3 regions of the Arthrobacter sp. JUb115 genome follow, and region 2 is predicted to be linked to each of the others. Evidence: riboswitches for the same ligand, from Rfam matches in the RefSeq annotation. Region 2 holds a riboswitch; each other region holds the start of a gene.
What was found. A riboswitch is a leader RNA that binds a small molecule or an ion and turns the genes downstream of it on or off. The one in region 2 is predicted to bind S-adenosylmethionine.

Region 1 (5,122 bases), on a different contig from region 2:
AGGTGCGCGGGGCCGACAGTGAAAGATTCCTGGCGCTGCCTTGCACCGTGAACCGCTGGATGCGGTTGCCGGATTCAGCGGTGGAATACGCAAAAAGCTGGTCTGGGGAGAGGAAGGCCAAGCCCAGCAGTCCGCCTTCTCCGGTCGCCACCAGATCATCGAGCCGAGCCACTTCGCGGCCTGGTCCGGATCCTGAGATCTCCACGATCCGCCCAGAATCGCGTTCGCTGACCAGCAGGCTGTCTTGGGCGTAAACCATGGACCATGGGGCGTCCAAGCCGGTGGCCAGTGGTGCTGGAACAGCTTGCGATTCGGTAGCTGGAGCTGAAGGCGGGGTTGGCGCGGAGCATCCGGCGAGGAACACTGCGCCGAGCACTAGGCAGGTACCCAGAATGCGCTTCATCGAGCTGCTATGCATGGGCTGGTTGATGGCGCGTCGGGCGATAAGTCAGTTCCTGGATCCGTCCGTCCAGCAGCTTGGACTCGACAAGTTCCAGATCGTAGTCATCGACCCCGCCAAGTACCGGGGCAGAACCGCTATGCCCGGTCAGTACCGGGAAGATGGTCACCTGGATGAAGTCCACAAGACCTGCCGCCAGCAGGGAATGGTTCATCGCTAAGCAGCCGTGGGAGCGCAGCGGCACATCTGAAGCTTCCTTGAGCTGTGCGACGACTTCCAGTGCATCAGCGCGCTCCAGCGTGGGGTTTGGCCAGGACAGCGGCTCTTCCAGGGTGGTGGAGATGACGGTGGCGGGCTTGTCGTGCAGGGCCACACCCCACGCGTCTTCAACCTCGGGATTCGCCTCGATTTCTGCCCAGAAGCGGCTGAAGAGACGGAAGGTGTTGGCCCCGAAAACCATGCGGCAAGCCGGAGTGTAGAGCGCGAGGCGGTGGGCTAACAGCTCTGGCCCCTGTTTTCCCCAGTAGCCGCCCCAATCGCCGGCGGCGCTGCCGAAGCCATCGAGGCTGCTGAACACATCGAAGGTATAGGTCGCACTCATGGCGAATCTCCTGGAGCTTGAGCGTTAGATGCCACCTACCGTACGCCCGTGCTCGCGGTGTGAAAACCAGCTAGGCCGGATTCTCAGGCAAATCCACATTCTGGGTGCGCAACTGGCCGCGGGATAGCTGCTTGCCGGTGGATTCATCGGTGATGATGACCTCCCAGAGCTGCTGGGTGCGCCCTTGGAATAGCGCGGTGGCGATTACCTGAACCCGTGCTCCGGTGGAAGGGCGCAGGAAGTCGGTGGCGTTGTGCACGCCCACGGCGAATTGCCCGCGTTCGGCCACCGCGTAGCTGGCGCCCACTGATCCTGCGCTCTCGATGATCGAGGTGTAAACGCCGCCATGCACCACGCCCCAAGGGGTGTGGTGGTTCTCGTCCAGCTGCGCGTGGCCGCGTACTTCCGTGGCCGTGATTTCGTCGAATTCCAGTCCGATGCTTTCGGTGAAGCGGCTGGTCTTGTTGGGAATCCGCGGTGCAGTGTTTTCCAATTGGTGATCCTCAGGCTAGTTCGGTGTGCTGGCTTCGAGCGCTTGGGCGCGCAGGACATTCTTCTGCACCTTACCAGTGGAGGTGCGCGGCAGATCCTGCGGGAAGACGATGGTGCGCGGCACCTTGAAACCGGCAAGCTTTTCGCGGGCGAATTCAATCAGCGTTTGCGCGTCCAGGGAGGATCCGCTGGCGCGGATGACATATGCCACCGGACGCTCGCCCCATTTCTCGTCCGCGATGCCGATGACGGCCAGGTCCAGCACCTCTGGGTGCGAGGCGAGGGCTTGCTCCACCTCGATGGTGGAGATGTTCTCGCCGCCGGAAATGATGATGTCCTTGGACCGGTCGCGCACCTGGATGTAGCCATCCGGGTGCATGACACCCAGATCGCCGGTGTGGAACCAGCCGCCATGGAAAGCTTGGGTAGTGGCCGCTTCATCGCGGTAGTAGCCGATCATGACGTTATTGCCGCGCAGCACGATTTCGCCCATGGTCTGTCCATCCGCCGGGACATCGTTCATGTTCTCGTCAACAATGCGTGCGGACTCGGCGGTAATCATGCCAACGCCTTGGCGGGCGAGCTTCGCGGCCCGGTCCGGGCCATCGAGGGCATCCCACTCATCCTGGTACTCGCACACCGTGTACGGTCCGTATACCTCGGTGAGGCCATATACATGGACTACCTCGATGCCCAGCTTCTGCAGCTTGGAGATGATTGCCGGGGACGGGGGAGCACCTGCGGTGGTGATGCGCAGTGGAGCATCGAGCTGGTGGGCGCGGGTGGAGTCGGCGATGATTGAGCAGACGGTCGGAGCGCCGCACAAGTGGGTGGTTCCAAGATCCTCGATGGCATCCCAAACGGAATCTTCGCGCACGCCGCGCAGGCACAGGTGCGTTCCTCCCGCTGCGGTGACGGCCCATGGAGTGCACCAGCCGTTGCAGTGGAACATCGGCAGGGTCCACAAGTAGCGGGTCTTGGCCGTGAAGCCCTGGTGGTGCGCTTCGCCCAACGAGTTCAGGTAGCTGCCGCGGTGCGAGTAGAGCACGCCCTTCGGCTTGCCGGTGGTGCCCGAAGTGTAATTGAGAGTGATCGGAGCCCGCTCGTCGGCGATGGCGTAGGGAAGTCTTTCATCCGAGGCTTGTGCGATTAGCTCGTCCAAGGTGGCGTCCACGGGCACGTCCGGACGTTCTCCGGCGTACTGGTCATCGGTGATCTCGATGAGCGCCTCCAGCGTTGGGTTATCGCGGCGCAGGGTCTTCGTGTTTTCCAGCAGCTCTGTGTCGGCAAGCATCAGCTTGGCAGCAGAATGATCAATGATGTATTGCAGCTCGTGGGCCGAGAGTCGGGTGTTCAGGGCAACGAGGACTGCGCCTGCCAGCGGTACGGCGTAATGCGCCATGAGCATTTCGGGAGTATTCGGTGCCAGCACGGCCACGCGGTCGCCCGGCTCAATGCGAGCCTTCAGCGCCTGGGCAAAGCGGTGCACCCGTGCTTCGAATTCTTCATAGGAGAAGCTGCGAGTTCCATGGATGACGGCGGTCTTCTTCGGATAGGCCTCGGCTGTGCGTTCCAAGAAACGCAGTGGGGTCAATTCTGAATGGTTTGCCTGAATCTCTACCATGGTGTGGCTATTCCTCAATCGTCATCGATGGTTACGGAGAACAATAAGCAGGAGTGTGACTCAATGCACTCCATGACCAATAGTGGCATGAACCTCAGCGTCATGCCGGGAAACCAAGTTTCATTACGGTGGGCGGTAGGGAATTCGCGCCAGGGCCCCGAGCCCAGGGGAGGAGTTAGTGTTCTGCCGAATCAAGAGCGGCGGAAGCCTGCTGCGATCATGGGGCCGAAGCGTTCAAGAAGCGCGGCGTATGGCGAATAAAAGACTGCCCAAGGACTTCTGGCGGGGCCTTGGATCGAATATTGCGTCGAATATTGCGATTTGCGAAGTGAAATGTTTGACGGCTGTTCGTCATGAGCCATATCGTTTTAAACAGAATCAAGAGCATCAGCTATAAGCCCTGGCTTGCTGATCGGCAACCCTCTCAACGGTAGTGGGGTGCTCCAGGTGAGGATTCGGTTCCACGCAAAATGTGCTGGAACAAGTACCGCACACGGCGCGGAACTTCAGCCCAAGCGGCTTCGAGTAACGAGAAGCCAATGCTTGCAGGCTACTGCGCGGTGGGCAAGACCCAAAGGAATCGAGCCATGTCATTGAATCTTGAACTTGACCCGTTGACCCTGCGCAAGGTTTTCGCTCAGCATCCATCAGGGGTAGCCGCCCTCTGTGCAGAACTGGATGGCGTGAAGACCGGAATTGTCGCTTCATCGTTTACCGTGGGAGTTTCCCTCGAACCTGCACTGGTGATGTTCGCCGTGCAGAAGTCCTCGAACACTTGGCCAAAGCTGCGCGAAGCTGGCCGCATTGGCGTCTCAGTGCTGAGCGAACGCAATGATGGTGTCTGCGCTCAGATTGCGTCGAAAAATGGCGACCGGTTCCGCGGAATCGATACCTATTCCTCGGACCAGGGCGCGCTCTTCGTCAACGACTCCACGTTGTGGCTGGAGACTTCGATCTACAACGAGGTCGAAGCGGGGGATCACTGGGTAGTCCTGATGGAAGTCCACGGGCACCGCACCTCCGAGCACTCGCCACAGATCTTCCATGATTCGCGGTTCCATTCGCTGCCGATTCCTGAGCTCGTATAAGCGCTTCGCATCTTCCAAAGCTCCGGCCAGATCAAATCATCGATCTGGCCGGAGCTTTTTGAATTCCGGTTAGGCGGGTTGAGCCGTTCCCCGCAGCCCTCGACACCGGCAATGCCCGTTCTCTCTCGCCACCCTGAAGACGTGGCAAGATGGCTGGCAATCTCATGGCCTGCCATCTTGGGCCAGCTGCCCCAGGCATTTGGCGATAACCTCGTCATCAAAGTATCTGTCGCGAGAAACCTTGAACTCGCCATATCCGCCACCCGCCTGGGTCGTCGAACAGAACCGCGCAGGTAGCTCATGGATCCTCGCTGCACGCTGGACCAGAGTGGCAGCGAATTGCCGGCAACCCTCGGATGGGGTTTCCGAGCCATGCAAAGGCTGCGCATCACAAATGAAACCGGCGCTTTATGGGGTCTTCACTGGCGCGCGTCGCGGACGCGAAGTGGCGAGAGTGCGCCGGCAGCCCAGTCGCTGATCCAGGTTCGCCCGCCGAGTCGTTGCACACATTAAGTTATCCACCGCCCCCGAACGCAGAAACCCTAGCCGATTGTGGACTACTGGAAGATCCGGCCTTGCTGGCGAATTTAATCCACGGTGACTTAGGGTTTTGTAAATTCACCAGTATCCACAAGGTTATCCACAAAACTGTGGACAAGACGTGGGCAAATGTGTACAAAGGGTGAAAAACCCCGGGAACTGGGCGATTAAGGGTGTTGATAACCTTGGGTCGGTTGGCGTGAGCTTCAATGAATTAAGTTTCTGTCCACAGGTGTGCGAATACAAACAACCAAGTCAACAGATATTAATGATACGTAGAGTGGGGTAATCCACAGAGTTCTCCCCAGACTGTGAACAGGGAACTCCACAGGTAGAGGAGTGTTATCCACATATTCTGTGGATAATGAGGTTTACGC
Region 2 (5,122 bases):
ACGGCGCGCATGCCGATGACAAGATCGGCCCGGATCCAGAAGCAGCTCCGCTCGAAATGCAGGGACTGGGCTGGAAGAACGGCCACGGCACCGGCAAGGGCGCGGACACCGTCTCCTCGGGTCTTGAAGTCACCTGGACCTACCACCCAACCCGCTGGGACAACGAGTTCTTCCACATCCTCTTCGCCTACGAATGGGAACTGTTCGAATCCCCAGCAGGCGCCAAGCAGTGGCGCCCGGTCAACAATGGCGGAGCCGGCTTGGTCCAGCCTGCATTCGAGACCTTGGAACACCGCGAGCCACGCATGCTTACCAGCGACCTGGCCCTGCGCTTCGACCCGGTCTACGGCCCGATCTCCAAGAACTTCAAGGAGAACCCAGACCAGTTCGCAGACGCCTTCGCCCGCGCATGGTTCAAGCTGACCCACCGTGACATGGGCCCGAAGTCCCGCTACTTCGGCCCAGAGGTTCCCGCTGAGGACCTGCTCTGGCAGGATCCACTGCCAGCAGCTCCGCAGACCACCTTGGGTGCAACTGAAGTTGCCGCACTTAAAGCCCTGATCAACGATTCGGGACTGACCGTCCAGCAGCTGGTATCCACGGCTTGGAAGGCCGCTTCGACCTTCCGCACCTCGGATAAGCGCGGCGGCGTTAACGGCGGCCGCATCCGCCTGGAACCACAGGTCTCCTGGAGCGTGAACCAGCCTGAGCAGCTCAAACCGGTAATTGCCAAGCTGGAAGAGATTGTTGACAACTTCAACGCCACTTCCGGGATCAAGGCTTCCTTCGCGGACGTCGTTGTCCTAGCCGGCAACGTCGGAGTCGAGCAGGCAGCCCTGGCAGCTGGCCAGCAGGTCGAGGTTCCATTCACCCCGGGCCGCGTAGACGCAACCCAGGAGCAAACCGACGTTGACCAGTTCGCATGGCTGGAACCAGTTTCCGACGGATTCCGCAACTACGACTCGGGCTTCGTCAAGCTGCCTAGCGAGTACCTGCTGATCGACCGCGCGAATCTGCTGGGCCTCTCGGCACCGGAAGCGACCGTACTGCTCGGTGGACTGCGCGTCATCGGCAATAACTGGGACGGCTCCAACTTGGGCGTCTTCACCGACACCCCAGGCGCGTTGACCAACGACTTCTTCGCGAACCTGCTGGAGCTGGGGTTGGAATGGACCCCGTCCGCTGACGAGCAGACCTACACCACCACCGATGGCCGCTGGACCGGTAGCCGCGTGGATCTGGTCTTCGGTGCCAACTCCGAGCTGCGTGCACTGGCCGAGGTTTACGCTTCGGATGATGCCAAGGAGAAGTTCGTCAATGACTTCGCCTCCGCTTGGGCCAAGCTCATGGACGCAGATCGCTTCGAACTGCGCAGCAAGTAGCAGCTGCTGGGCTGCAAGCCCGTAGCAATTAGTGCTGGGCTGCTGCTTCCCGCAAGGGAGGCAGCAGCCCAGCACTTGTTTCATGCGGGAACTGCCCGTCAGAACAGCGTCGCGGCGCCGCTGGCGAAGTCCGGGTTCTCCAGCTTCAGCAGCTCGGACTTGGCTTCCAAGCCTCCCAGGTAGCCGCCCAATGAACCATCGGTGCGCAGCACCCGATGGCAGGGCAGCACGATGGGAATCGGGTTGGTGGCGCAGGCTGAACCGACGGCCCGCACCGCCTTCGGCTTGCCGATCTGCTGCGCCAGCTGGGCGTAGCTCAGGGTATGCCCGTAATCGATTTGACCCAGTTCCAGCTGCACCTGGCGGCGGAACTCGGTGGAGAGTTGCAAGTCCACCGGAAGATCGAAGCCATGCCGCTGGCCCGCGAAATACTCCTCCAGTTGCCGGGCGGCACCATCCAGGCTCGACTTGTCGCGCAGGATCCGCGGGCTGAGCTTTTCCGAGAGCACCTCCAGAATCCGGTCATGGCCTTCGGATTCAAAAGCGACCCGGACCAGCCCGGCATCGGTGCTGGCCAGCAGCAAGGCCCCCACGGGGCTATCGACCACGCGATAGGCAACATCAACAAGTTCCCGTGCACGGGCCCGTTCAACGAGCCGGTCCTGCAGCGAGTCGAGGACTTGCGCTTCAGCGGCCGTAGCCTGCTGCCGATAATTTTTTCCGTTCATGGCTGCTCCCGCCATAGTTCTTGGTCATCCATCCGGGCCCGCAGATTCTTGATCCCATCGGCGCCCGAACGCCGGGCGGCAGCTTCGGTGCCGGAAAGGATTCCGGCAATTTGCGCGTAGCTCATTCCGCCCAGGTAGCGGTAGGCCACCACCTGCCGCTGCGTGCCAGGAAGCTGGTTCACCTCATGCCACAGCTGCAGGTTTTCCAACTGCAGATCCGGCCGTTGGGCTGATGGGGCCAGGCTGTCCACGTCTTGGCCGATGAGGATTTCCGGCTTGTTCCTGCGCAACTCGTCAATGGCTTTGTTCCGGGCAATACGCACTAGCCATGCCAGGACATTGGCGTCCTCCGGCAGTTGCGGGTACGCCTTGAGCGCGGCAAGGAACGTTTCGGACCAGGCGTCTTGCGCGCGATGCTCATCAAGCAGGGCACGGCAAACGCGCAGGACGTTCAGTCCATAGTCCTGGACTATCCGCTCGAACGGTGCTTGCATGGCTCTCCTGGAATTCTTGCGCCTTCATGGCTTCTCACCATGTAAACGTACGAGGAGACCATTTTGTGAGGCGTGAACGAAAAAAAATTTACTTCTCGCAGAGACCCCATGGATTCCTAGAATGCCACCAGATCCAATTCGCTGGCGATCTGCTCAAGGCGGATCAAGTCCAAGTGGAGCATTTCGCCATTTTCCACGCCTTGGGGATCCGTGGTTCCGGCCAATGCGTCGCGGATGGTGCGCATGGTGGCCCCATGGCTGACAATCATGACCTTGCGCCCGGCATGCCTGCTGGCCAAGTCCAGCAGCGCTGGCACTGCACGGCTCAAGATCTGGGCACGCGGCTCACGCAGGTCCTTGGCAGCAGCCGATTCCGCTTCGCTGACCTCGGCCATGATCCGGCCTTCCAGCGGGCCGAAGCCGCGTTCAATGAGTTCCGGAACAGCGTTCCCCGTCTCAGCCCCGATCTGCTGGGCAATCAGCGCGGCAGTTTCCTGGGCACGTTCCAAGGGTGAAGCAAGTACCAGCGACCAATTCTGGCCGATGAGCCTGCGTCCGACCTCGCGAGCCTGTTCGCGCCCGGTATCGTTCAACGGAATATCGGTTCGTCCCTGCAAGCGTCCTGCAAGGTTCCAGTCTGTCTGCCCGTGTCGAACCAATGCCAGAGAAGTATCCATGAATCCAGCCTAACCGGGGCAACAGGTATCGAAGAATCTCCGATATCAGCTCCAATACGCAACGTTACGACTCATAGTTGGGTCACGAACGGTCATGTTGCGAAGATTATTACACCATCCCGAGCGGCTGAGAGATCTGGTTCGATGACGCCGCAGCAACCTGCCACATCCGGTGGATACGGTGCTACCGCCAGAAACGATGCAGCCGCTTACCCGTTGGACCACGGCAGGAAGCGACATTGATTCCGGGATTCCTGCCTCGATCGCGGCCCGCCCTGCGGTGCACGCGAAACCCCAGTCGACAAGGAGTCGTAAGCCACCATGGCAGATCACAAGTTTGGTTTCCGCACCCGCGCATTGCATGCCGGAGGCACCCCCGATGCCGAGCACGGCTCACGCGCAGTGCCGATCTACCAGACCACTTCGTTCGTTTTCAAGGACGCTGACGATGCGGCCAACCTCTTTGCCCTGCAAAAGTACGGCAACATCTACTCGCGTATCGGCAACCCGACCGTGGCGGCTTTCGAAGAGCGCATGGCTTCGCTGGAAGGCGGCATCGGAGCGGTAGCCACCGGCTCGGGCATGGCCGCGGAATTCGTCACCTTCGCGGCCTTGGCCCAGGCAGGCGACCACATCGTGGCATCCTCCAAGCTCTATGGCGGCACCATCACCCAGCTGGATGTCTCGCTGCGCCGCTTCGGCATCAACACCACTTTCATCGACTCCAATGATCCCGCCGACTTCGAAGCGGCGATCCAGGAGAACACCAAGGCCGTCTACACCGAAGTTGTGGCCAACCCGTCCGGCGACATCGCTGACCTGAAGGGCCTGGCCGAGGTGGCGCACCGCCACAATCTCCCGCTGGTGGTCGATTCGACGCTCACTCCCCCGTACATCCTGCGCCCTATCGAGCACGGCGCGGACATCGTGATCCACTCGGCTACCAAGTTCATCGGCGGGCACGGCACCACCCTGGGCGGCGTGGTCATCGAGTCGGGCAAGTTCAACTGGGGCAACGGCAAGTTCCCCACCATGACCGAACCGGTAGCCAGCTACGGCAACGTCTCCTGGTGGGACAACTTCGGCGAGTACGGCTTCCTGACCAAGCTGCGCAGCGAGCAGCTGCGCGACTTCGGACCGGCCCTGCCGGCCCAGTCCGCATTCCAGCTGCTCCAGGGCCTGGAGACCTTGCCGCAGCGCATGGACAACCACCTGTCCAATGCGAAGCAGGTCGCGGCCTGGTTGCAGGCCGATGAGCGCGTGACCTACGTGAACTATGCCGGCCTGGAATCCCACCCGCAGCACGCGCAGGCCAAGGAGCTGCTGCCCATGGGCGTCGGCTCGGTCTTCAGCTTCGGAGTGAAGGGCGGGCGCGAAGCTGGCTCGAAGTTCATCGAAGCCCTGCAGCTGGCCAGCCACCTGGCCAACATCGGCGATGCCCGCACCCTGGTGCTGCACCCGGCCTCCACCACCCACCAGCAGCTGAGCGCCGAGCAGCTGGTCTCCGCTGGCGTGCCAGAAGATCTGATCCGGCTGTCGGTAGGACTGGAAGATGTCGAGGACATCCTCTGGGATCTGGACCAGGCGCTGGCCGCTTCGCAGGAAGCGATTGCCGCTTCCGCCGCAGGGTTCGAGGCTCCGGCCTATGACGGTTCCGCCTGCGCATTGCCAACCGCTTCGAAGGGAGCAATCTAATGACTGCCGTTGATACCGCTTGGGAAGGCCCTGGAGCCGCACAGCGCCTGGAGATCCTGCGCGACACCAAGTCCATCGCCATTGTCGGTGCCTCGAACAAGCCATCGCGCGCCAGCTATTTCGTGGCTACCTACCTGCTCTCATCT
Region 3 (5,122 bases), on a different contig from region 2:
CGGCTGGGGAACTCCTGACGTGGATGTGCCTGCTCAGAGCAGATGGACGTCGCACTGTCATCAGACTGCCGTTGTGCCTCAGTATAGGATACTGGCCGTTCCTCCGGCCCACACCATCCTGCCCTGGAATCTGACTGCGTGCTCGCCGGACCTGCCCATCAGCGTTCTCCGGGAGGCTCGATAGTTCGCAGGTGTCTTCGCAGTATTGGTGAGCCATTGGACGCCCGAGGCGTTCATCGATCCGCATACCTGATCCTCGAACACTTTGGCTTCAGGGGAGAAAGTGTGCAGCTCGAACGCATGCGGCGATCCCCCGGCGTGCGCGCCGACGGCACCGACCTTCGCATTGGGCAAGTCGGGTTCCAAGTCCTGAACCTCCTCGGAGGAGCCCACTGCACCACGGCCCCGTCCTTGCCATCGCCAACTAATGGATTTCGCGGCATAGGCGGCTCCCCGAAAGCAATCGTCGTGAGGGGCGCAGATCGCGATGCCGGAGATCATTAGGTCGGAACCCAGTTTTGCAAGCTTGGAGTGCCCCGGAGGCGCGAATCGCTAAGCGGTGCCGACGTCTTGCACGCGGGCCTTCCTGTGCGGACGGCCCGCGTGCTGCGACGGCAGGTCAGGCGGTAGCCAGGCTGCGGTGCTGGATGCTGTCGGCCTCGGAAGCCTTCGCGGCTGCGGCCAGCCCGCGTTCCAGATCGGCAATCAGGTCCTCGGGCTCCTCGATGCCCACCGAGAGGCGGACCAAGTTCGCTGGAATCTCCAGCGGTGTGCCGATCAGCGAAGCGTGGGTCATTTCGCGCGGATAGCAGACCAGGGATTCAACCCCACCCAGGGACACCGAGAGCTGGAAGTATTCCATGGACTCGGCGAAGGCGCGGGCTGCCGCTTCATCGGAGAGCTGCAGTGAGAGGATCCCGCCGAAACCGCGCTGCTGGCGCTTGGCGAGCTCGTGGCCCGGATGGCTTTCCAGCCCGGGATAGTAGACGCGGGCGACCTCGGGACGGTCATCGAGCCAGCGGGCCAGAGTGGTTGCGGTGGCGCAGTGGCGTTCCATGCGCAGGCCCAGGGTCTTCAGCCCGCGGGCGGCCAGGTAGGAATCCTGCGGACCGGAGACCGCTCCCCCGGCGAACTGCTGGTAGCCGACGGCTTCGGCCAGGCTCTGCCCGCGGTGCAGGTAGTCTGCCACGATGACCGCGCCACCGAGCACGTCGGAGTGCCCGCCGATGTACTTGGTGGTGGAATGGACCACCGCGTGGGCGCCGAAATCCAGCGGCCGCTGCAGGTACGGGGTGGCGAAGGTGTTGTCCACCACCAGCAGGGCGCCGTGCTCGGCGGCAATGGCGGCCCAGCCGGCCAGGTCGGCGATGCCCAGCAGCGGGTTGGACGGGGTCTCCACCCAGAGCAGCGCGGTGTTCGGGCGCACCGCGGCGCGCACCGCATCCAGGTTGGTGATGTCCACCGCGGAAGAGGTGATCCCCCATTTGCTGTGCAGCTTGGAGATCAGCCGGTTGGTGCCGCCGTAGCCGTCGGCGCCCAGGATGATGTGGTCGCCCGGCTGAAGCACTGCGCGCAGCAGGGCGTCTTCGGCGGCGATGCCCGAAGCGAAGGAGAAGCCGGCGGCGCCGCCTTCCAGCGCGGTGAGCTGGGATTCGAACCCGTTGCGGGTGGGGTTCGAGCCGCGCGAGTACTCGTGCCCGGCGCGCAGCACGTTGATGCCGTCCTGGATGAAGGTGCTGGTCTGGTAGATCGGCGGGATCACCGCACCGGTGTGCGGATCCTTGTGCTGGCCGGCGTGCACGGCCAGGGTGTTGAAGCCGCTCATGCGAAACTCACTTCCTTGGTGCCGGCGGTGGCCTGGGTTGCGGCCAATGCAAGATCCAGCGATTGGGTGATATCTGCGAGCAGGTCGGCGGGGTCTTCCAATCCCACCGACAGGCGCAGGGTGGAGGTGTTCAGGCCGGCGTCGGCCAGCTGTTGTGCGGAGAGCCGGCAGTGCGTCATGGTGGCCGGGTGGGAGACCATGGCGCGGGTGTCCCCCACATTCGCGGCCAGGGAAATCAGCTTGAGCCCGTCGATCACCGGGGAAACCAGGGATGGGTGGGCCAGCTCGATGGCCAGCACGCAGCCGGTGCCCTTCGGCGCCAGCGCCCGGGCCAGCTCGTGGCTGGGGTGCTCGGGCAGCGAAGGGTGGTGGATGGCGGCAATGCCCGGATACTCGGCAAGCGCGTCGATCAGCCTGGTGACGCTGCGCTGCACGTGGGCGGCGCGCACCGGCAGGGTTTCGATTCCGGCCAGGATTCCCTGGGCGCTGGCCGGGGCCAGGGTCGGGCCCAGGTCGTGCAGGAACTTGGAGCGCACCAGCATCGCGTAGGCGGCCGGTCCGTGGCGCTCAAGCAGCGAGGTGTTGTTCAGACGCACCCGCGGGGCGGCGATCTGTGGCCAGCGGGCGGCATCGGAGAAGTCGAATTTCCCCGAGTCCACCACGACCCCACCGAGCACCGAGCCGTGTCCGGCCAGGCCCTTGGTGGCCGAGTGCACCACGATGTCCGCCCCCAAATCCAGCGGGCGCACATTCAGCGGGGTGGCCAGGGTGTTGTCGACCACCACCGGGATGTTGTGCTCGTGGGCGATGGCCGCGATGGCGGGCAGATCGGCCACGGTGCACAGCGGGTTGGAGACCGACTCCAGGAAGAACGCCCGGGTGTCCGACTCAATGGCAGCGGCCCAAGCGGACGGATCGGCCTGGTCGACAAAGCTGATGCGGATGCCGAAGTCCGCGAAGGTGTCGGTGAACAGGTCCACGGTGCCGCCATAGAGCGAGGAGGAGGCCACGATGTGCTTGGGACCCTGGGTCAGGGCCAGCAGGGACAGGGCCACGGCAGCCTGCCCGGTGGCGGTGGCCACCGCGTGGGCCCCGCCTTCCAAAGCGGCCACGCGCTGTTCGAGAATCGAAACGGTGGGGTTGCCGGTGCGCGAGTAGGTGAAGCCGGCCTGGCGCAGCGCGAACTTCTCCACCGCTTCGGCGTGCGATGCGAATTGGTAGGCCGCGGAATTGTGCAGCGGCGGCAGCATCGGGCGGAAGTCTCCGCTCGGGCGGTACCCTGCGTGCACCGCGTCGGTTTCCTGGCTCATAGCTCCTCCTCGATTCTCTGCGAGGGAGTGCACCGATTGGCATCGTGCGGCGGCACGAAGCACAGTACGCAAAAACGCGTTCGGAACTGCTCCATCGTTCCTGGCATTAGCACCTTTCGGTTTCCCGATGGTTGCTGCGACGTCAACGAGCCAGATCTCTTAGTCGCTCTTGATGGTTTGTTGTTCTTCCATGGTTGGCTATCTGCCGCAAACGGCGCAAGCGGTATCCGGCGCCCGGCTTCATACAAGGCCGCCACGCTTCATATGACTTCTCGTTGTCATGATGACGCGGTGGCCGGCAGCACTTTATGACGCGACCTTTTGAGATGAATCGGCGTGATGCAGGGGTTTTGCTGGAAGTTTGTGACGATGTGCCGGTGCTCGATGACCGGGGGTTACGCTGCTGGCGGCTCAGCCGAGCACTTCTACCCCGAAGCTGGCGACCACCGTTCGCACTTCTTGCAGGTAGCGCTGGGCCTGGTCGGTGAGCGGGATGGCGGCGTGGTCGATCCAGCCGATTTCGATGCGCTCCTCGATGGCCAGCGGGATGGCCACGATGGAGGGGTCCAGCTCATCGCTGATGATGCCGGTGGAGATCGTGTACCCGCCCAAGCCGATCATGAGGTTGAAGATGGTGGCGCGGTCCGAGACCTGGATTTCGCGTTGGCTGGAGCGCGTGGAGAGCACCTCTTCGGCGAAGTAGAACGAGTTGTTCGCCCCCTGGTCGAAGGTCAGCCGGGGCAGGTCTTCGAGGTCCTCGAGCGTGACCTGGGTTCGGGTGGCCAGCGGGTTGCTGCGCGAGATGAAAATGTGCGGATCGGCCAGGAACAGCGGGTGGAAGACCAGCCGCGATTCGCGCAGCAACTTGTCGATGACCTTCCGGTTGAAGTCGTTGCGGTACAGGATCCCGATGTCGCTGCGCAGCGTGCGCACGTCCTCGATGATCTGTTCGGTGCGCGTCTCGCGGAGCGAAAACTGGTACTCCTCGGCCCCGCTGGCCTGCACCATCCGCACGAAGGCATCCACCGAAAAGGAGTAGTGCTGGGTGGAGACGCCCAGCAGCCGCCGGGCGGAGGGCCGGCCGAGATATCGATGTTCAAGAAGCTCCACCTGCTCGAGCACCTGCCGGGCATAGCCGAGGAATTCTGCGCCTTCGGCGGTGAGCGTCACTCCCCTGGCCGAGCGCACCAGCAAGGTGCGCCCCACCCGCGATTCAAGTTCCTTCATCGCCGAGGACATGCTGGGCTGCGCGACGTAAATGAGGTCGGCGGCAGCCGAGATGGACCCCTCGGAGGCGACCGCCACGAAATAACGAAGTTGCTGCAGCGTCAATCCATTTGTTCCCTGAACCATAGCCAGAGTCTATATCAATCCATAGTTATATCGAGTTACCCGATATCAAGAATCACCCTGCATGATTGACGCAACGACTTTCCCTCGGCCTGCCCAGGCCTCCCAAATACAGATTGGCCATCATGGCAGACGCATTAAATTTCAGCATTAACACCACCAGATTCGACGAGAATTACTCCCCTTCGACAAATTCGCGCACCACCACGAACTTCGCTAATTTGGCACGCGGAGAGCGCCGCGAAGAGAACTTGCGCAATGCCCTGACGATGATCAACCGTCGCTTCAATTCCTTGGCTCACTGGGACAATCCCCAGGGTGACCGCTATTCTCTTGAATTGGAAATCATTTCCGCAAATGTGCATTTTTCTGCCGATAATACCGGCCAGCAATTTCCCCTTTTAGAAGTGCTTGAAACCACGATCGTGGATAAACTCACCGGCACTCGGTCCCAGGGCATGGTCGGCAATAATTTTTCTTCTTATGTGCGCGATTACGACTTCAGCGTGGTGCTTCCAGCTTCGTGCAATGACAGCGGAGTTCCGGTACTTCCAGAAGATTTCGGCGATCTCCACGGACAGCTCTTCCAGCATTTTTTGAACTCACAGGCCTACCGTCAGCGTTTTGCCCAGCTGCC

Region 1: linked by a shared signal. The riboswitch ahead of EDF61_RS08695 (flavin reductase family protein) and the one ahead of EDF61_RS12735 (O-acetylhomoserine aminocarboxypropyltransferase/cysteine synthase family protein) in region 2 are both predicted to bind S-adenosylmethionine.
Region 3: linked by a shared signal. The riboswitch ahead of EDF61_RS02270 (O-acetylhomoserine aminocarboxypropyltransferase/cysteine synthase family protein) and the one ahead of EDF61_RS12735 (O-acetylhomoserine aminocarboxypropyltransferase/cysteine synthase family protein) in region 2 are both predicted to bind S-adenosylmethionine.

Annotation. Positions count from the first base shown of each region.
Region 1 is NZ_SOBS01000004.1:175,875-180,996, forward strand. Features, by position in the region: gene EDF61_RS08675 (PQQ-dependent sugar dehydrogenase) at 1-403, opposite strand, end outside; gene EDF61_RS08680 (dihydrofolate reductase family protein) at 411-1,001, opposite strand; gene EDF61_RS08685 (PaaI family thioesterase) at 1,072-1,494, opposite strand; gene EDF61_RS08690 (long-chain-fatty-acid--CoA ligase) at 1,510-3,117, opposite strand; SAM riboswitch class IV at 3,494-3,610, shown strand; gene EDF61_RS08695 (flavin reductase family protein) at 3,705-4,205, shown strand.
Region 2 is NZ_SOBS01000007.1:5,381-10,502, reverse strand. Features, by position in the region: gene katG (catalase/peroxidase HPI) at 1-1,382, shown strand, start outside; gene EDF61_RS12750 (methylated-DNA--[protein]-cysteine S-methyltransferase) at 1,481-2,110, opposite strand; gene EDF61_RS12745 (RNA polymerase sigma factor) at 2,107-2,604, opposite strand; gene EDF61_RS12740 (histidine phosphatase family protein) at 2,721-3,281, opposite strand; SAM riboswitch class I at 3,393-3,487, shown strand; gene EDF61_RS12735 (O-acetylhomoserine aminocarboxypropyltransferase/cysteine synthase family protein) at 3,603-4,976, shown strand; gene EDF61_RS12730 (CoA-binding protein) at 4,976-5,122, shown strand, end outside.
Region 3 is NZ_SOBS01000001.1:486,063-491,184, forward strand. Features, by position in the region: gene EDF61_RS02265 (cystathionine gamma-synthase) at 620-1,825, opposite strand; gene EDF61_RS02270 (O-acetylhomoserine aminocarboxypropyltransferase/cysteine synthase family protein) at 1,822-3,135, opposite strand; SAM riboswitch class I at 3,224-3,314, opposite strand; gene EDF61_RS02275 (LysR family transcriptional regulator) at 3,547-4,488, opposite strand; gene EDF61_RS02280 (DUF1852 domain-containing protein) at 4,611-5,122, shown strand, end outside.